Regions from separate parts of the Kribbella aluminosa genome, predicted to be linked through region 1. Evidence: riboswitches for the same ligand, from Rfam matches in the RefSeq annotation. Region 1 holds a riboswitch; the other holds the start of a gene.
What was found. Region 1 has a riboswitch for cobalamin ahead of JOF29_RS44215 (magnesium chelatase ATPase subunit I). Riboswitches for the same ligand answer to the same signal wherever they lie in the genome.
Positions count from the first base shown of each region.

Region 2: it holds a riboswitch for cobalamin, as region 1 does, so the genes downstream of both, JOF29_RS38935 (SCO2322 family protein) here and JOF29_RS44215 (magnesium chelatase ATPase subunit I) in region 1, are expected to answer to the same signal.

Region 1 is NZ_JAGINT010000002.1:4,207,370-4,214,808, reverse strand. It holds gene JOF29_RS41105 (cobyrinic acid a,c-diamide synthase CobB) at 1-593, opposite strand, end outside; gene cobO (cob(I)yrinic acid a,c-diamide adenosyltransferase) at 587-1,201, opposite strand; gene JOF29_RS44220 (vWA domain-containing protein) at 1,203-1,859, opposite strand; partial or broken gene JOF29_RS44215 (magnesium chelatase ATPase subunit I) at 2,230-3,204, opposite strand; cobalamin riboswitch at 3,269-3,392, opposite strand; gene surE (5'/3'-nucleotidase SurE) at 3,518-4,282, opposite strand; gene cobN (cobaltochelatase subunit CobN) at 4,295-7,439, opposite strand, start outside.
Region 2 is NZ_JAGINT010000002.1:3,725,242-3,732,680, forward strand. It holds gene JOF29_RS38925 (ABC transporter ATP-binding protein) at 1-433, opposite strand, end outside; gene JOF29_RS38930 (energy-coupling factor transporter transmembrane component T) at 430-1,515, opposite strand; gene JOF29_RS38935 (SCO2322 family protein) at 1,415-2,224, opposite strand; cobalamin riboswitch at 2,328-2,450, opposite strand; gene JOF29_RS38940 (hypothetical protein) at 2,450-2,659, opposite strand; gene JOF29_RS38945 (aldo/keto reductase family protein) at 2,656-3,666, opposite strand; gene JOF29_RS38950 (DUF3043 domain-containing protein) at 3,706-4,302, opposite strand; gene JOF29_RS38955 (PspA/IM30 family protein) at 4,458-5,285, shown strand; gene pspAA (PspA-associated protein PspAA) at 5,282-5,557, shown strand; gene JOF29_RS38965 (sugar transferase) at 5,853-7,364, shown strand; gene JOF29_RS38970 (RNA polymerase sigma factor) at 7,395-7,439, shown strand, end outside.

The DNA of each region.
Region 1 (7,439 bases):
TCGTTGGCAGGTACGAGGCCGAGGTGGCGGCTGGGGACTGTCAGACGGGTGTCCCGGCGGAGGACACCCAGGACCGGTACCCCGGTGGGAGCGACACCGGCTCGTACTTCGGCATCGTGACGGTCGGAGCCGACCTTGTTCAGGATGACGCCGACGATGCGTACGGCGGTGTCGTAGGCAACGAAACCCTGGACGACGGCGCCGACGCTGCGTCCGGCCGCAGACGCGTCCACCACGAGGATCACGGGTGCCTCGAGAAGTTTCGCGACGTGGGCGGTGGACGAGAAACCGTCCGTCCCGAGCGCACCGTCGTACAGGCCCATGACGCCCTCGACGACGGCCAGGTCCGCGCCGGCGGAGCCGTGGGCGAACAGCGGCGCGACGCGTTCCTCCCCGGACAGCATCGGGTCGAGGTTGCGGCCCGGCCGACCGGTAGCGATCGCGTGGAACCCGGGATCGATGTAGTCCGGCCCGACCTTGAACCCGGCGACCGTATGCCCGGCCCGCCGCAGCGCGGCCATCAGCCCGACCGCGACCGTCGTCTTCCCGGCACCGGACGACGGCGCGGCCACCACCACCCGCGGGATCACCACTCGATGCCCTTCTGACCCTTCTGGCCGGTGTCCATCGGGTGCTTGAGCTTGGTCATCTCGGCGGCGAGGTCCGCGGCCGCCAGCAGTTTCGGATCCGCGTCCCGGCCGGTGATCACGACGTACTGATGCCCCGGCCGCCCGGTCAGTGTCTCGACCACCTCGTCGACGTCGACCCAGCCCCACTTCATCGGGTACGTGAACTCGTCCAGCACGTAGAGGTCGTGCGTCTCCGCGGCCAGCCGGCGCTGGATCTCGCGCCAGCCCTCGAGCGCGTCGGCGGCGTGGTCCTCCTCGGTGCCGGCCTTGCGGGACCAGCTCCAGCCCTCGCCCATCTTGTGCCACTCGACCGGCCCGCCCTGCCCGGTCGACGCGTGCAGTTCGCCGAGCGCCTTGAACGCGGTCTCCTCGCCGACCTTCCACTTGGCGCTCTTGACGAACTGGAAGACCCCGAGGTTCCAGCCCTGGTTCCAGGCCCGGAGCGCCATCCCGAACGCGGCGGTCGACTTCCCCTTCATCTCGCCGGTGTGCACCATCAGCAGCGGGCGGTTGCGGCGCTGCCGGGTGGTCAGGCCGTCGTCCGGTACCGCGGCCGGTTGCCCCTTCGGCATCTCAGGCCACCTTCCGTTCGGTGACCGTCCGGATGAGGTTGCCGGCGGCAACGTCTCCGAGGTCGAGGTACTCCGCTCCGAGATCCCCGGCGAGCTCCGCGGCGAGGCCGAGCCGGATGCCGCGGCGCGGTTCGCAGTCGACCACGACGGTGGCGATCCCGCGCTGCGCGAGGTGGCCGGCCGCCTGCCGGGCACGGCCGAACGCGTTGTCGCCGTACGTCGCGCGGCCGTCGGTGACGAGGACCAGGAGCGGGCGCCGGCGCGGGTCCCGGACGGCGGCGATCCGCAGTACGTCGGCGGCCTGCAGGAGGCCTTCGGCGAGTGGGGTACGACCGCCGGTGGGGAGGGATTCGAGCCGCCGTACGGCGGTCTCGACGCTGCCCGTCGGCGGGAGCGCGACGGTCGCGGCGGGGCCGGCGAAGGTGACGAGGCCGACGGTGTCGCGGCGCTGGTACGCGTCGAGCAGGAGCGAGACGATCGCGGTCTTCACCTCGCCCATCCGCTTCTTGGTCCCCATCGAGCCGGACGCGTCGACGCAGAACAGGACGAGGTTCCCTTCGCGTCCTTCGCGGACCGCCAGCCGTACGTCGTCCGCCCGCACCACCAGCCCGGGGCCACTGCGCCCTCGAACTTTCTGGTACGGCGCCGCACTCCGCACCGTCCCCAACACATGCGGCCGCCCCGCCTCACGCCCGACCCGGGCCCCGCTCCCCCACAACCCGCCCCACCTCGGTCAGCGCCCTCGACCGCCGCCCAGCCACTCCGGCCCCGGCAGTCTGCACACTCAACAACCGCGCCTTGTAGGGCTCGGAACTGCCCGCGACGTTACCGCTGGGCGCGGGACCTGGGACTGCGTCCTCCCCATCAGGGGACGATGGAGTGGAAGCGGCCGATTCATCCGTTTCGGGGCTCTCCGCCGGCGCGTCACCTCCTCCGGATCCGTCCGGGCCACCTGGGGTTGGGTCGTCGTCCGGGTCTTCCGGTGGGGTGCTGTTGTTGATGGCTTCTTCCAGCTGATCCTGGTCGAGGCCGGGAGCGTCGAACGGGTTCCGGCGGCGGCGGTGCGGGAGGGCCAGCTTGGCGGCGGCCCGGACGTCCTCGACCTCGACGACCGTACGCCCCGACCAGGCGGCGTGCGCCACCGCCGTACGAGCGGTGACCAGGTCCGCGCGCATCCCGTCCACGTCGAACGACGCGCAGATCTCCGCGATCTGTCGCAGTGCCGCGTCGGTCAGGATCACCTCGGTCAGCAGGTCGCGCGCCTTCACGATGCGTTCGGCCAGCTCCCGCTGCGGGCCGTCGTACCGCGCCACGAACGCGTCGGGATCCGCCTCGTACCCGAGCCGCGCCCGCATCACCTCGACCCGCACCGCAGGATCCCGGCTGGCGACCACGTCGACGGTCAGCCCGAACCGGTCCAGCAGCTGCGGCCGCAGCTCCCCCTCCTCCGGGTTCATCGTGCCGACCAGCACGAACCGCGCCGGATGCGTGACCGACACCCCGTCCCGCTCCACGGTCGCCCGGCCCATCGCGGCGGCGTCCAGCAGTACGTCGACCAGGTGGTCGTGCAGCAGGTTCACCTCGTCGACGTACAGCAACCCGCGATGCGCGGCCGCCAGCAGCCCCGGCTCGTACGCCGTGATGCCCTCCGCGAGCGCCTTCTCCAGGTGCAGCGACCCGAGCACCCGGTCCTCGGTCGCCCCGACCGGCAACTCCACCAACCGCGCCGCCCGCGGCTCCCCGTCCCCGGTGTGCGGCCCGTCCGGGCAGGTCGGGTCGGGACGGCCGGGGTCACAGGAGAAGCGGCAGCCAGGTACGACGTCCACCGGCGGCAGGATCTCGGTCAGCGCCCGGACCGCGGTCGATTTCGCCGTACCCTTCTCGCCGCGGATCAGCACCCCGCCGATCGCCGGCGAGATCGCGGCCAGGGCCAGGGCGAGCTGGAGCTCGTCCATCCCGACGACCGCGGTGAAAGGAAAGGAGTTCGCAACTGCAGCCCGCATCGGCGGCCCTTTCGTCGAGCGGGTGTCCACGCCCGCTACGGCTGGTACGCCGTACCGCGAGACCGCGACCCGGCGGACGGCCGCGGATGCCCTGGCTTCCGGGACCTTCTTCACGCAGGCCCTGGTCACAGTGGCGGGACCGCCCCGGACTCTCACCGGGTTCCACCACAACCGTCGGCCCGATCATGGCACACCCGTCCACCCCACAGCGCACCCCGCCCAGCTGTCGCCACGGATCCACACGCAGACACAACTCAACTGGAGGACGATTTCCCGCTGTCCCGGGGCGGGTTCTGCCTGCGTGGGGATCCGCCTAGGACGACCGCCCGGTCATCCGCTTCGCGAGGGCGGTGGCGGCGGCGTCGTCGGGGACCTCGCGGATGCCGACGATCGGGGTGACTGTGACGAATCCCTCGGCCAGCAGGGCCTCGTCGGTGCCGGGGACGGGCGGGGTGCCGGGGCGTTCGATCGCGACCATCGGCTCACCGGTCGGGGCCTTGGTGCCGACCAGCCGGGTGCGCTGCGGGACGGCGAGGGACGCGTGCCGGACACCGGCCAGCTGGTCCAGCGGGCGGTCGGGCACGTTGATCGTCAGGACCGTGCCGACGGGCTCCTCGGCGATCCAGCCGAGGGCCTCACCGGCGACCGTCGCCGCGGTCGGCCAGTGCGCCGGGTCGTCGGAGTCGATGCTGACGGCAACCGCCGACAGTCCCATCCCGGCCGCGGTCAGCGCCGCCGCGACGGTGCCGGAGTGGAAGATCGGTACGCCGATGTTCAGCCCGCGGTTGATCCCGGACAGCACCAGGTCCGGCGCCGGGCCGAACGCGCCGACGCAGGCCAGCGTGACCGCGAGCGCCGGCGTCCCCTCGATACCGGTGAACGTGACGCCGTGCTCCTCGTCGGACACCGTCCGGATCGGCCGCCCGACCATCCGGGCACGGGCCGAGCCGACCCCGCTCTCGTCGAGCAGCGGCGCGACCACGAGTACGTCGTACCCGAGCTCGGCGATCGCCGGCGCGAGAGCCCGGATCCCGGGTGCGAGGTAACCGTCGTCGTTGGTGATCAATACCCGTGCCATGCGTCGACCCAATCAGCCGCGGTCCTCGATGTCACCCTCCGTCTCAAGTACCGCGTTCCGCAGCGTCTCCAGCGCTTCGTCCGACGGTTCCGCCCACAGCCCCCGCTGCGCCGCCTCCAGCAGCCGTTCCGCGATGCCGTGCCGGGCCCACGGGTTCGACTTCCGGAAGAACTCCGCCATCTCCGGGTCCGCGACGTACTCGGTGGTCAGCGACTCGTACATCCAGTCGTCCACCACGCCCGCGGTCGCGTCGTACCCGAACAGGTAGTCCACGGTCGCCGCCATCTCGAACGCGCCCTTGTACCCGTGCCGGCGCATCGCCGCCATCCACCGCGGGTTCACCACCCGCGCGCGGAACACCCGCTTCGCCTCTTCCTCCAGCGTCCGCGTCCGCACCTGCGCGGGGACGGCCGAGTCGCCGACGTACGCCTTCGGGTTCGCGCCGGTCAGGTGCCGGACCATCGCGATCATGCCGCCGTGGTACTGGAAGTAGTCGTCGGAGTCCATGATGTCGTGCTCGCGGGTGTCGGCGTTCTTGGCCGCGACCTGGATCCGGGCGTACGCGCGCTCCATCGAGCCGCGGGCCTCGGCGCCGTCGAGGTCCTTGCCGTACGCGTACCCGCCCCAGACGGCGTACACCTCGGCGAGCTCCGCGTCGGTCCGCCAGTTCCGGGCGTCGACGAGCGGCAGCAGACCGGCGCCGTACGAGCCCGGCCTGGAGCCGAACACGCGAGCCGTCGCCTGCCGTACGTCGTTGCCCGCAGCAACATCTTCGGCGACGTGTGCCTTCAGGAAGTTGCCGTCCGCCGGCTCGTCCAGCGCCGCCACCGTCCGGACCGCTTCGTCGAGGAGTGCGACGACGTGCGGGAACGCGTCCCGGAAGAACCCGGAGATCCGGATCGTCACGTCGATCCGCGGCCGCCCGAGCTCTTCCAGGCTCACCACCTCGAAGCTGGTCACCCGCCGCGACGCCTCGTCCCACACCGGCCGGCAGCCGAGCAGCCACAACACCTCGGCGAGGTCGTCACCCTGCGTCCGCATGGCCGACGTACCCCAGATGGTCAGGCCGACGGACCGGGGGTACTCCCCCGTCTCCGCCTGGTGCCGGGCAAGCAACGAGTCAGCGAGCGCCACGCCCACGTCCCAGGCGTTCCGGCTGGGAATCGCCTTCGGGTCGACCGCGTAGAAGTTCCGCCCGGTAGGCAGCACATTCACCAGCCCGCGGGTAGGCGACCCCGACGGCCCAGCCTCCACGAACCGCCCGTCCAGCGCCCGCAACACGTTGGCCACCTCGTCCCCCGTCCGCGCCAACCGCGGCACAACCTCCTCAGCAGCAAACCGCAAGGACGCCACCACCCCGCCCAACCCACCCGCGCGAGACTCTCCCGTGTTTTCTTCCTCCCAGTCGCGGGCCAACACCTCGCTGACGACAACTGGAACCTTCGTCGCGTCCCAGCCGACCGTCTCCATCCCGACGACCAGCTTCCGCGCCAGCGCCTCCAGCAGGTCGACCCCGTCGGCCCCGCTCACAGCAGGCAGGTCGGCAAGAGCCGCGAGATCGGCAAGCTCAGCTGCCGCTCCCGGGTTGTCGAGCAAAGCAGCCTCATCGACTCCGAAGGCTTCCCCGAGCGCCGCCCGCAGCCCCGGAATGGAGTACGAACCGCCCCACAGCTGCCGTGCCCGCAGTATCGCGAGCACCAGGTTCACCCGCGCCTCGCCGGCCGGTGCACCGCCGAGGATGTGCAACCCGTCCCGGATCTGCACATCCTTGATCTCGCACAGGTACCCGTCCAGATGCAGGACGAACTCGTCGAACTCGTCGTCCGCCGGCTTGTCCGACGTGTGCAGGTCGTGGTGCAACTGCGCCGCCTGGATCAGCGTCCAGATCTGCGCCCGCAACGTCGGCACCTTCTCCGGGTCGAGCGCCGACACCGTCGCGTACTCGTCCAGCAGGTACTCCAGCTTCGCCATGTCGCCGTACGTCTCGGCCCGCGCCATCGGTGGCACCAGGTGATCGACGACCGTCGCATGCGCCCGCCGCTTCGCCTGTGTCCCCTCGCCGGGATCGTTGACGATGAACGGGTACACCATCGGCAGGTTCCCGAGCACCGCGTCCGGAGCACAGTCGGCGGCCATCCCGATCCCCTTGCCCGGCAGCCATTCCAGCGTCCCGTGCTTGCCGAGGTGTACGACGGCGTGTGCCCCGAAGCCGCCCTCCTCCGGCGAAGCCTCCAGCCACCGGTACGCCGCCAGGTAGTGGTGCGACGGCGCCATGTCCGGGTCGTGGTAGATCGCCACCGGATTCTCCCCGAACCCCCGCGGCGGCTGGATCATCAGCACCACGTTCCCGAACCGCAACGCGGCCAGCGCGATCGCCGGCTCGGCGCCCGACCGGTCGACGTACAGCTCACCGGGCGCCGCACCCCAGGCCCCGATCATTGCCGCCTGCAACGATTCCGGCGTCCGCCCGAACCATTGCGCATAGGTCGAGAGCGGCACCTTCGCGACCGCGGTCTCCAACTGCTCGTCGGTCAGCCAGTCGACGTCGTGCCCGCCCGCGGCGATCAGCCGGTGGATCAACCCGTCCGCCCCGTCAGCACCCTGGAGCTCGCTCAGATCGAGCCCGCCGAGGTCGTACCCGGCTGCCTCGAGCTCGCCGAGCAGCACGACCGCCGAGGCCGGGGTGTCGAGCCCGACCGCGTTCCCGATCCGCGCATGCTTCGTCGGGTACGACGAGAGCACCAGCGCGAGCCGCTTCCCGGCCGGCGGTACGTGCCGCAACCGCGCATGCGCGACCGCGATCCCCGCGAGCCGCGCACACCGCTCCGCGTCCGGCGCGTACCGCGCGAGCCCGTCGGCGTCGTACGACTTGAACGAGAACGGCACCGAGATCAGCCGCCCGTCGAACTCCGGGATCGCGACCTGCGTCGCCGCGTCCAGCGGACTCACCGCCGCGTCGCTGTCCAGCCACTGCTCACGGGTCGAGGTCAGCGCGAGCCCCTGGATCAACGGGATGTCGAGCGACGCGAGCGCACCCGCGTCCCACGCGTCGTCCGCACCGCCGGCGCTCGCGTTCGCCGCCACCGATCCGCCCGCGGCGAGCAGCGTGGTCACGAGTACGTCGCACTTCCGGAGCACGTCGAACAGCCCGGCGTTC
Region 2 (7,439 bases), 480 kb from region 1:
CTCCCGACAACGACGTGAGTGCCCGGTCGCGTACGTCGGCCAGCCCCAGCAGGTCGAGTGTCTCCTCGACACGACGGCGCATCACGTCCGGCGCCACGCCCAGCGACTCCATGCTGTACGCCAGCTCGTCCTCGACCGTGTCGGTGACGAACCCGGCCATCGGGTCCTGCCCGACCATCCCGACCACGTCCGCAAGGTCCCGCGGCCGGTACTCGCGGGTGTCCCGCCCACCGACCAGCACCCGCCCGGCGAGCGTGCCGCCGGTGAAGTGCGGCACCAGCCCGTTGATTGCCCGCAGCAACGTGGACTTGCCGGACCCGGTGCGGCCGATCACCAGCGCCAGCTCACCCTCCGGCACCGTGAAGCTCACGTCCCGCAGGGCCGGCTGGCGCGCACCGTCGTACGTCACGGTCACCTGGTCGAACTCGATCATGCCGCGTCCTTCTTCAACGGTGGCGCAGTGAGGGCGGGCGCCAGTCCGATCAGTACGCCGACGGCTGGCAGCACCGGGACCGGTGGGACCACCAACGGCCCCGCCAGCAGCAGGCCGTCCACACCGCGGACCGCTGCGGTCACCATCGCTCCTGCAGCGACCGCACCGGCCGCCACGACCAGCCACTCGGGCAGGGCCCACGGGTCTGGCCGGTACCGCGTCCTGCTGACCCGTTGGCGCCCTACGGCCATGGCCGCGACCGCGAGGAGTACGCCGACCACGAGCGCGCCGGCTGCGAGTGGAAACGCCATGGAGTCGGTCAGCAACGCGTAGACACCGAGCAGGATCCCTAGCAGGCCCAGCAACACGCATAACGCTGTGAGCCGACGCTGACTACGAGGAGCCTGCGCCGTACGCCCGTACCCGCGGGAGTCCATCGCAGCCGCCAGCTCCACCGACCGGTCGAGGGCACCTTCCAGCACCGGCATGGCCGTCGTACGGAAGGAGGCACGCGTACGGCCGCGCAGTCGGCGTGCACTGCGGATACGGCGGCCGTCCGTCACGAGCTGCGGTGCGAAGGTCAGTGCCACGACACAGGCGACGCCCATCTCGTACAGGGCCCCCGGCAACGACTTCAGCAACCGCCGTGGACTGGCCAGGGCGTTGGCCGCTCCGACGCAGCACAGCATCACGGCCAGTTGCCCGCCGTCGTACAGAGCGGTTATCAGTGCCTCTGCCGTCACTTGACCGCCGAGCTTGACCCCGGCAGCCCAGCCAGGCAACGGGACCTGCGGCAGCGTGAACAGCACCGTGTTGCCCTGAGAGCGGGTCGACAGCAACGCCTGCAGGACCACACGGACCGCAATCACCAGCAGCCCCAGCTTGAGGAACGCAGTGAAGCTGTGCGCCCATGGTGCATCGCTGCGACGCGCAGCCACGACAAAACCGGTGACGGCGAGGATAAGAACCAGCAGAACCGGGTTACGCGTCCTGCTGGCCGCTACAGCCATGCACAGCGCCCACAACCACCAAGCCCCCGGGTGGAGTGCCCGGGGGAGCGTGAGGTGGTGGACGGCGCGCATCTACTTGGCTGCGGTACGCCGACGGTTGATGAACAGCCCGCCGCCGGCCAGGAGCACGACCACGACGATCGCGATGATGATGCCCGTCCACGGCGTACCGCTGTTGCTGCCGGAGGTCGACGCGGCAGGGGCAGGGGGCCGCCGAGCCCACGGCGGACTTGATCTCCAGCGTCACCGGGGTGTCGGTGGCCGGGACCTTGATGTTCTTCACCTGGTCCCCGCAGCCCTTCGCCGGGTACCCGCTGATACCGCAGGTGAGGCCCTTCTCGATCCGGTCGGGTCCGGCCGCGGCCAGGATCTGCGCGCCGGTCGAGGTCGTGGCGGTCACCACACAGGTCCCGGTGGCCAGGCCCGGGGTCTCACCGGAGACGGCGTCCTCCGGCGTACCAGGATCGACGACCAGGGCCACGCGCGTCTTGCCGGTCTCTGCCGGGGTCTTGCCGCAGACGGCGGCGAAGTCACCCGAGGCCCGCGGTACCCGCGGCTTGGCGCCGCCGAGGGCGAACCGCCAGCCCTCCACCGACCCGTCGGCCGGCACGACGGCGTCCGGCCCCTTCTGTGCGAAGGCCCACTGGCCGTTGCTCCACTGGTAGTAGCCCCAGAAGCGGTAGCCGTCCTCGGCCCTTGCTGAAGTTGCAACGGCCCCAGCAAGCAGGAGACCCGCCAGCAGGCTGAGGACCAGTCGTACGGTCCGGCGATGTGCAGTCATGATGAGTCCTCGGTCGGGCCGCAGCCCGGTGGAGGAGGTCCCGCCTGCACCGGCAGGGTAGGGCTCCACCCGCGGACCACGGCGGGTAGTTGAGCCTGACCGCCTGCGTCACAGTGTTCCGGCTCGCCACCGAGATCGGTGGCCTACGGTTGCGGGTCAGCGCCGGACTTCGACCGGCTTCCCTGTGACGCAGGCGTGTGGTTCGACCGAAACTCTACTCTGTGCTCATTCGGCGGACGACAAACTCATCGGCCCGTACACCTCGCGGCTGTCCTCCAGCAGGAACACCTGAGCGACGCCGCGGTCGGCCAGGTCCCGCCAGGTCTCGCCCAGCCAGCTCTCGGCGTCGCCCTGGGCCGAGAACTCCGCGCCGCCGACCTCACCCGGGTCGACCAGCGCACCGGTCGCGGTCTCGAACCGCCAGCTCCAGCTCACGAGTTCGGCCGCTTCTGCGGGGAGTTCTGCGCGGTCTTCGCCGGATCCTTCTCGACGATGTGGCCGAGCACCTCGTCGATCCGCTTCAGCAGACCCTCGTCCAGCGTCACGCCGGAGGCCTTGACGTTCTCGGTGACCTGCTCGGGCCGGGAGGCGCCGATGATCGCCGAGGCGACGTTCGGGTTCTGCAGTACCCAGGCGATCGCCAGCTGCGACAGCGACAGGCCGACCTCGGCCGCCAGCGGCTTCAGCTCCTGGACCCGGGTCAGTACGTCGTCGGTGAGGAACCGCTTGATGAAGTTCGACCCGTTCGCGTCGGTGGCCCGGGAGCCCTCGGGCGGCTGCTGACCGGGCAGGTACTTGCCGGTGAGCACCCCCTGCGCGATCGGCGAGAACACCACCTGGCTGATCCCGAGCTCCTCGGACGCCGGGACCACCTCGCCCTCGATGACCCGCCAGAGCATGCTGTACTGCGGCTGGTTCGAGACGAACGGGATCCGCAGCTCGCGGGCCAGCCGGTGGCCCTCCTGGAGCTGCTCCGCGGTCCACTCCGAGACACCGATGTACAGCGCCTTGCCCTGCCGGACGACGTCGGCGAACGCCTCCATCGTCTCCTCGAGCGGCGTCTCGGTGTCGTACCGGTGCGCCTGGTAGAGGTCGACGTAGTCGGTGCCGAGCCGCTTCAGCGAGCCGTTGACGGACTCGAGGATGTGCTTGCGGGACAGGCCGGTGTCGTTCGGCCCGCCCGGACCGGTCGGCCAGTACACCTTGGTGAAGATCTCCAGCGACTCGCGGCGCTCGCCGGCCAGCGCCTCGCCGAGCACCGACTCGGCCTTGGTGTTCGCGTAGGTGTCGGCGGTGTCGAACGTCGTGATGCCGGCCTCCAGGGCGGCCCGGACGCAGGCCTTGGCCTGCTCGTTCTCCACCTGGGAGCCGTGCGTCAGCCAGTTGCCGTACGAGATCTCGCTGACCTTGAGACCACTGTTGCCCAGATAGCGGAAGTCCATACCCCGACCCTACTTGCCCGGGGTCAGGAGGCCAGCATCTCAGTGCGGCCGTTCGCCGCGCTTCACCATCGGCTTCGGCAGCCGCCAGCGGCGCATCTGCATGGTCCGCCGGACCGCGTAGAAGCCGATGCCCTTGGTGGACTCCTTCGGGAACTTGATCCCGATCTGCTTCTTCACCCCCGCGGTGAGCAGGAGCCAGTCGCCGGCGATCAGCACGATCATGAACAGGAACAGCAGGTTCACCATCCCGGCCAGCCACGGGAACTGCGGCGAGAACACCACGCCGACCAGCGACACCACCAGCAGGATCGGCAGCGCGAACTCCATCACCGAGTACCGGGCGTCGACGTAGTCCCGGGCGAACCGCCGGATCGGGCCCTTGTCGGCGGCCGGCAGGTACCGGTCGTCGCCGGTCTGCATGGCCTGCTGCATCTTGGCCCGCTCGGTCCGCATCTTGTCCCGGCGGATGGCCGAGGCCTCCTTGCGGTTCCGCGGCTTCTTGAAGGTCGCCTTCCGGGGCCGCCTCCGCTTCCTTGCGGCTCGGCGTCGGCCGCCCCTTGCCGCCCGGCTTGCCCTGGGGGTCGGCGGGTACGGTGGTAGCTGTCTCAGACTTGGTACGACGGAACACGGGGTCAGAACCTCATTCGCAGGGCAGGAGCGTCGGGGTGGTCCCCGGACCTTTACACCACTTTATCGGGGCACGTCCCGATGGTGTGGTGACCCGGTGGGACATAGGGTGGACTGTACGCACGCCGGGTCGTCAGTCCGGCACAGAAGGGGTACGGATATCGATGAGCATCTTCAGGCGGATGTCGACGATCTTCAAGGCCAAGGCGAACTCCGCCCTGGACAAGGCCGAGGATCCTCGCGAAACCCTTGACTACTCGTATCAGAAGCAGCTCGAGCTGCTCCAGAAGGTACGCCGCGGTGTGGCCGACGTGGCCACCAGCCGGAAGCGGGTGGAGCTGCAGGCGTCCCAGCTGCAGTCCCAGTCGGCGAAGCTGCAGGAGCAGGCGCAGAAGGCGCTCTCGATGGGCCGCGAGGACCTGGCCCGCGAGGCGCTCACCCGCAAGTCCGGGCTGCAGGGCCAGATCGACGACCTGACCACCCAGCACGCCCAGTTGCAGGGTGAGGAGGAGAAGCTCACGCTCGCCTCCCAGCGGCTGCAGGCCAAGGTCGAGTCGTTCCGGACCCGCAAGGAGACCATCAAGGCCACCTACACCGCGGCCGAGGCGCAGACCCGGATCAACGAGGCGTTCTCCGGCATCTCCGAGGAGATGAGCGACGTCGGTCTCGCGGTCCAGCGCGCCGAGGACCGGACCCAGCAGATGCAGGCCCGGGCCGGTGCGATCGACGAGCTGCTCGCCTCCGGCGCGCTCGACGACGCCAGCGGCACCAGCAAGGACAACATCACGCTCGAGCTCGAGCGGATGTCGTCCGGCTCCGACGTGGAGAGCGAGCTGGCCGCGATGAAGGCCCAGATCTCGGGCGGCAGCGCGCCCAAGGAGCTCTCCGGTGAGGCCCAGCAGGCCGCCCAGCAGCCCGCCCAGCCAGTGCAGCAGCCGGCCGCACAACCTGCGACCGAGCCGGCGCGACCTCAGGACGGAGATGTTCGGTGATCGTTCGCATCATGGGTGAAGGTCAGTGGCGACTGGCCGACGACAAGCTGGACGCGCTCAACGCCGTCGACGGCGACCTGGAGAAGGCCGTGTCGTCCGGTGAAGAGGCGGCGTACCACACCGCTTTCGCCGCCCTGCTCGACTTCGTCCGCTCCGGCGAGAAGGTGCCGGACGACGAGCTGCACGACTCCGACGCGATCCTGCCCCCGTCGGACAGCTCGCTCGCCGAGATGCGCGAGCTGATCAGCGGCGACGGCCTCATCGCCGGCTGAGACAGCTTCGAAGGTCAGTGCCCCGACCCGGCGACTGGTCACTTGAAGTAGTCGTTTGAGACCCCTGAGAACCCCGAAACGGGTTCCCAGGGGTCTTTGCATTACGGAACCTGGGAGTCGGGTTGCCCGCGGGTAAACACTCGCGTCCGATGCTGTCTTCCGCCGCGGCCACGTAGTACTCTCTGGTTCACGTCGTTGTGGGGGCGGCGTTGGACGAGGTCCGTGACGGGGTGTGGGTTGGTCACGGGGTTCGCATCTCACCTGTGGGGGGTGACTGTACGTGACTGAATCTGTCATGTCTGAGGGGTTGGCCGATCCGGCTGATCTAAGGCCGGCGCCGTCGGGGGAACGACGTCGGCCGGTCTGGGTGGTTCCGGAGGACGTTCCGGCGGTCGTGCCGCGGTCGGCACGGTTCACCGAGGCACGCTGGGTCGCGAAGTACCGGTGGGCAGCGCTCGCCGGTGACCTGGTGTCCGCGCTGTTCGGTGTCTCGCTGGCGCTCGTGGTCCGGTTCGGAGCCCAGATCAACCTCGGCTACGTTCTGCTGGGGGCCGCGGTGCCGGTCGCCTGGCTGGTCTGTGTGGCGCTGGAGCGGGGTTATGAGACCCGCTACTTCGGCACCGGGCCGGAGGAGTTCCGCTCGGTCATCCGGGCCGCCGTCGCGCTGACCGCAGTGGTTGCCGTGACGTCGTACGCGACGAAGAGCCAGGTTGCGCGTGGCTTTGTCGTGCTGGCGGTGCCGATGACCTGTCTCGCGGCGATGTTCGCCCGCTGGTTGCTGCACCGGCAGATCTCGAAACGCCGGTTCGCCGGCCGCTGCATGCGCCGGGTACTCGTTGTCGGGCGCAACGACCAGGTGACCACGCTGCACCGGCACCTGGAGGAGCGGAAGACCGACGGGTACGTCGTGGTCGCGAGCTGCATGCCACGCGGCGACACGCCGGACGAGCCCGGCCCGGAACGCCTGGGACGTGCCGAGATGGACATCCTGAAGGCGGTCGACGAGTGGGACGTCGAGGTGGTCGCGGTGGCCGCCGACCCGGAGCTCACCGGGCACTCGCTGCGGAAGTTGTCCTGGGCACTGGAACAGCGTGCTGTCGATCTGATCGTGTCGCCGGGCATCGTCGAGGTGGCCGGTCCGCGGATCTCGATCCGGCCGGTGGCCGGGCTGTCGCTGCTGCACCTGGAGCGGCCGTCGGTGAGCGGTGGTCCGCACGTCCTGAAGAACATCTTCGACCGGGTGGTCGGGTGCCTGCTGGTGCTGGCCCTGACGCCGCTCCTGATCGTCACGGCAGTGCTGGTGAAGCTCACCAGCCGTGGTCCGGTGCTGTTCCGGCAGACCAGGGTCGGCCGCGGCGGCGTGCAGTTCCGGATGCTGAAGTTCCGCACGATGGTGGCCGACGCCGAGGAACGCAAGGCCGAGCTGCACGCGCTGAACGAGGGCAACGGGATCCTGTTCAAGCTCCGCGACGATCCGCGGGTCACGAGGATCGGAAGGTACCTGCGGAGGTTCTCGATCGACGAGCTGCCGCAGCTGGTGAACGTGCTCCGGGGGGACATGTCACTCGTCGGCCCGCGTCCGCCGCTGCCCGCCGAGGTGGCGCAGTACCAGCTCGACGACGCGCGCCGGATGCTCGTGAAGCCCGGCCTGACCGGCCTCTGGCAGGTCAGCGGCCGCAGCGATCTGACCTGGGAGGAGTCCGTGCGGCTCGACCTGCGGTACGCCGACAACTGGTCGATCGCGCTGGATCTGCTCATTTTGTGGAAGACCGCCCGCGCGGTGCTGGGGAGCGACGGCGCGTACTGAGTGGTGTTTGTGTTCCCGAGGGGGGAATTCGTGACAGTAGTACTGGAAAGGCCGGCCGGTGTCCGTTCCGAGGCA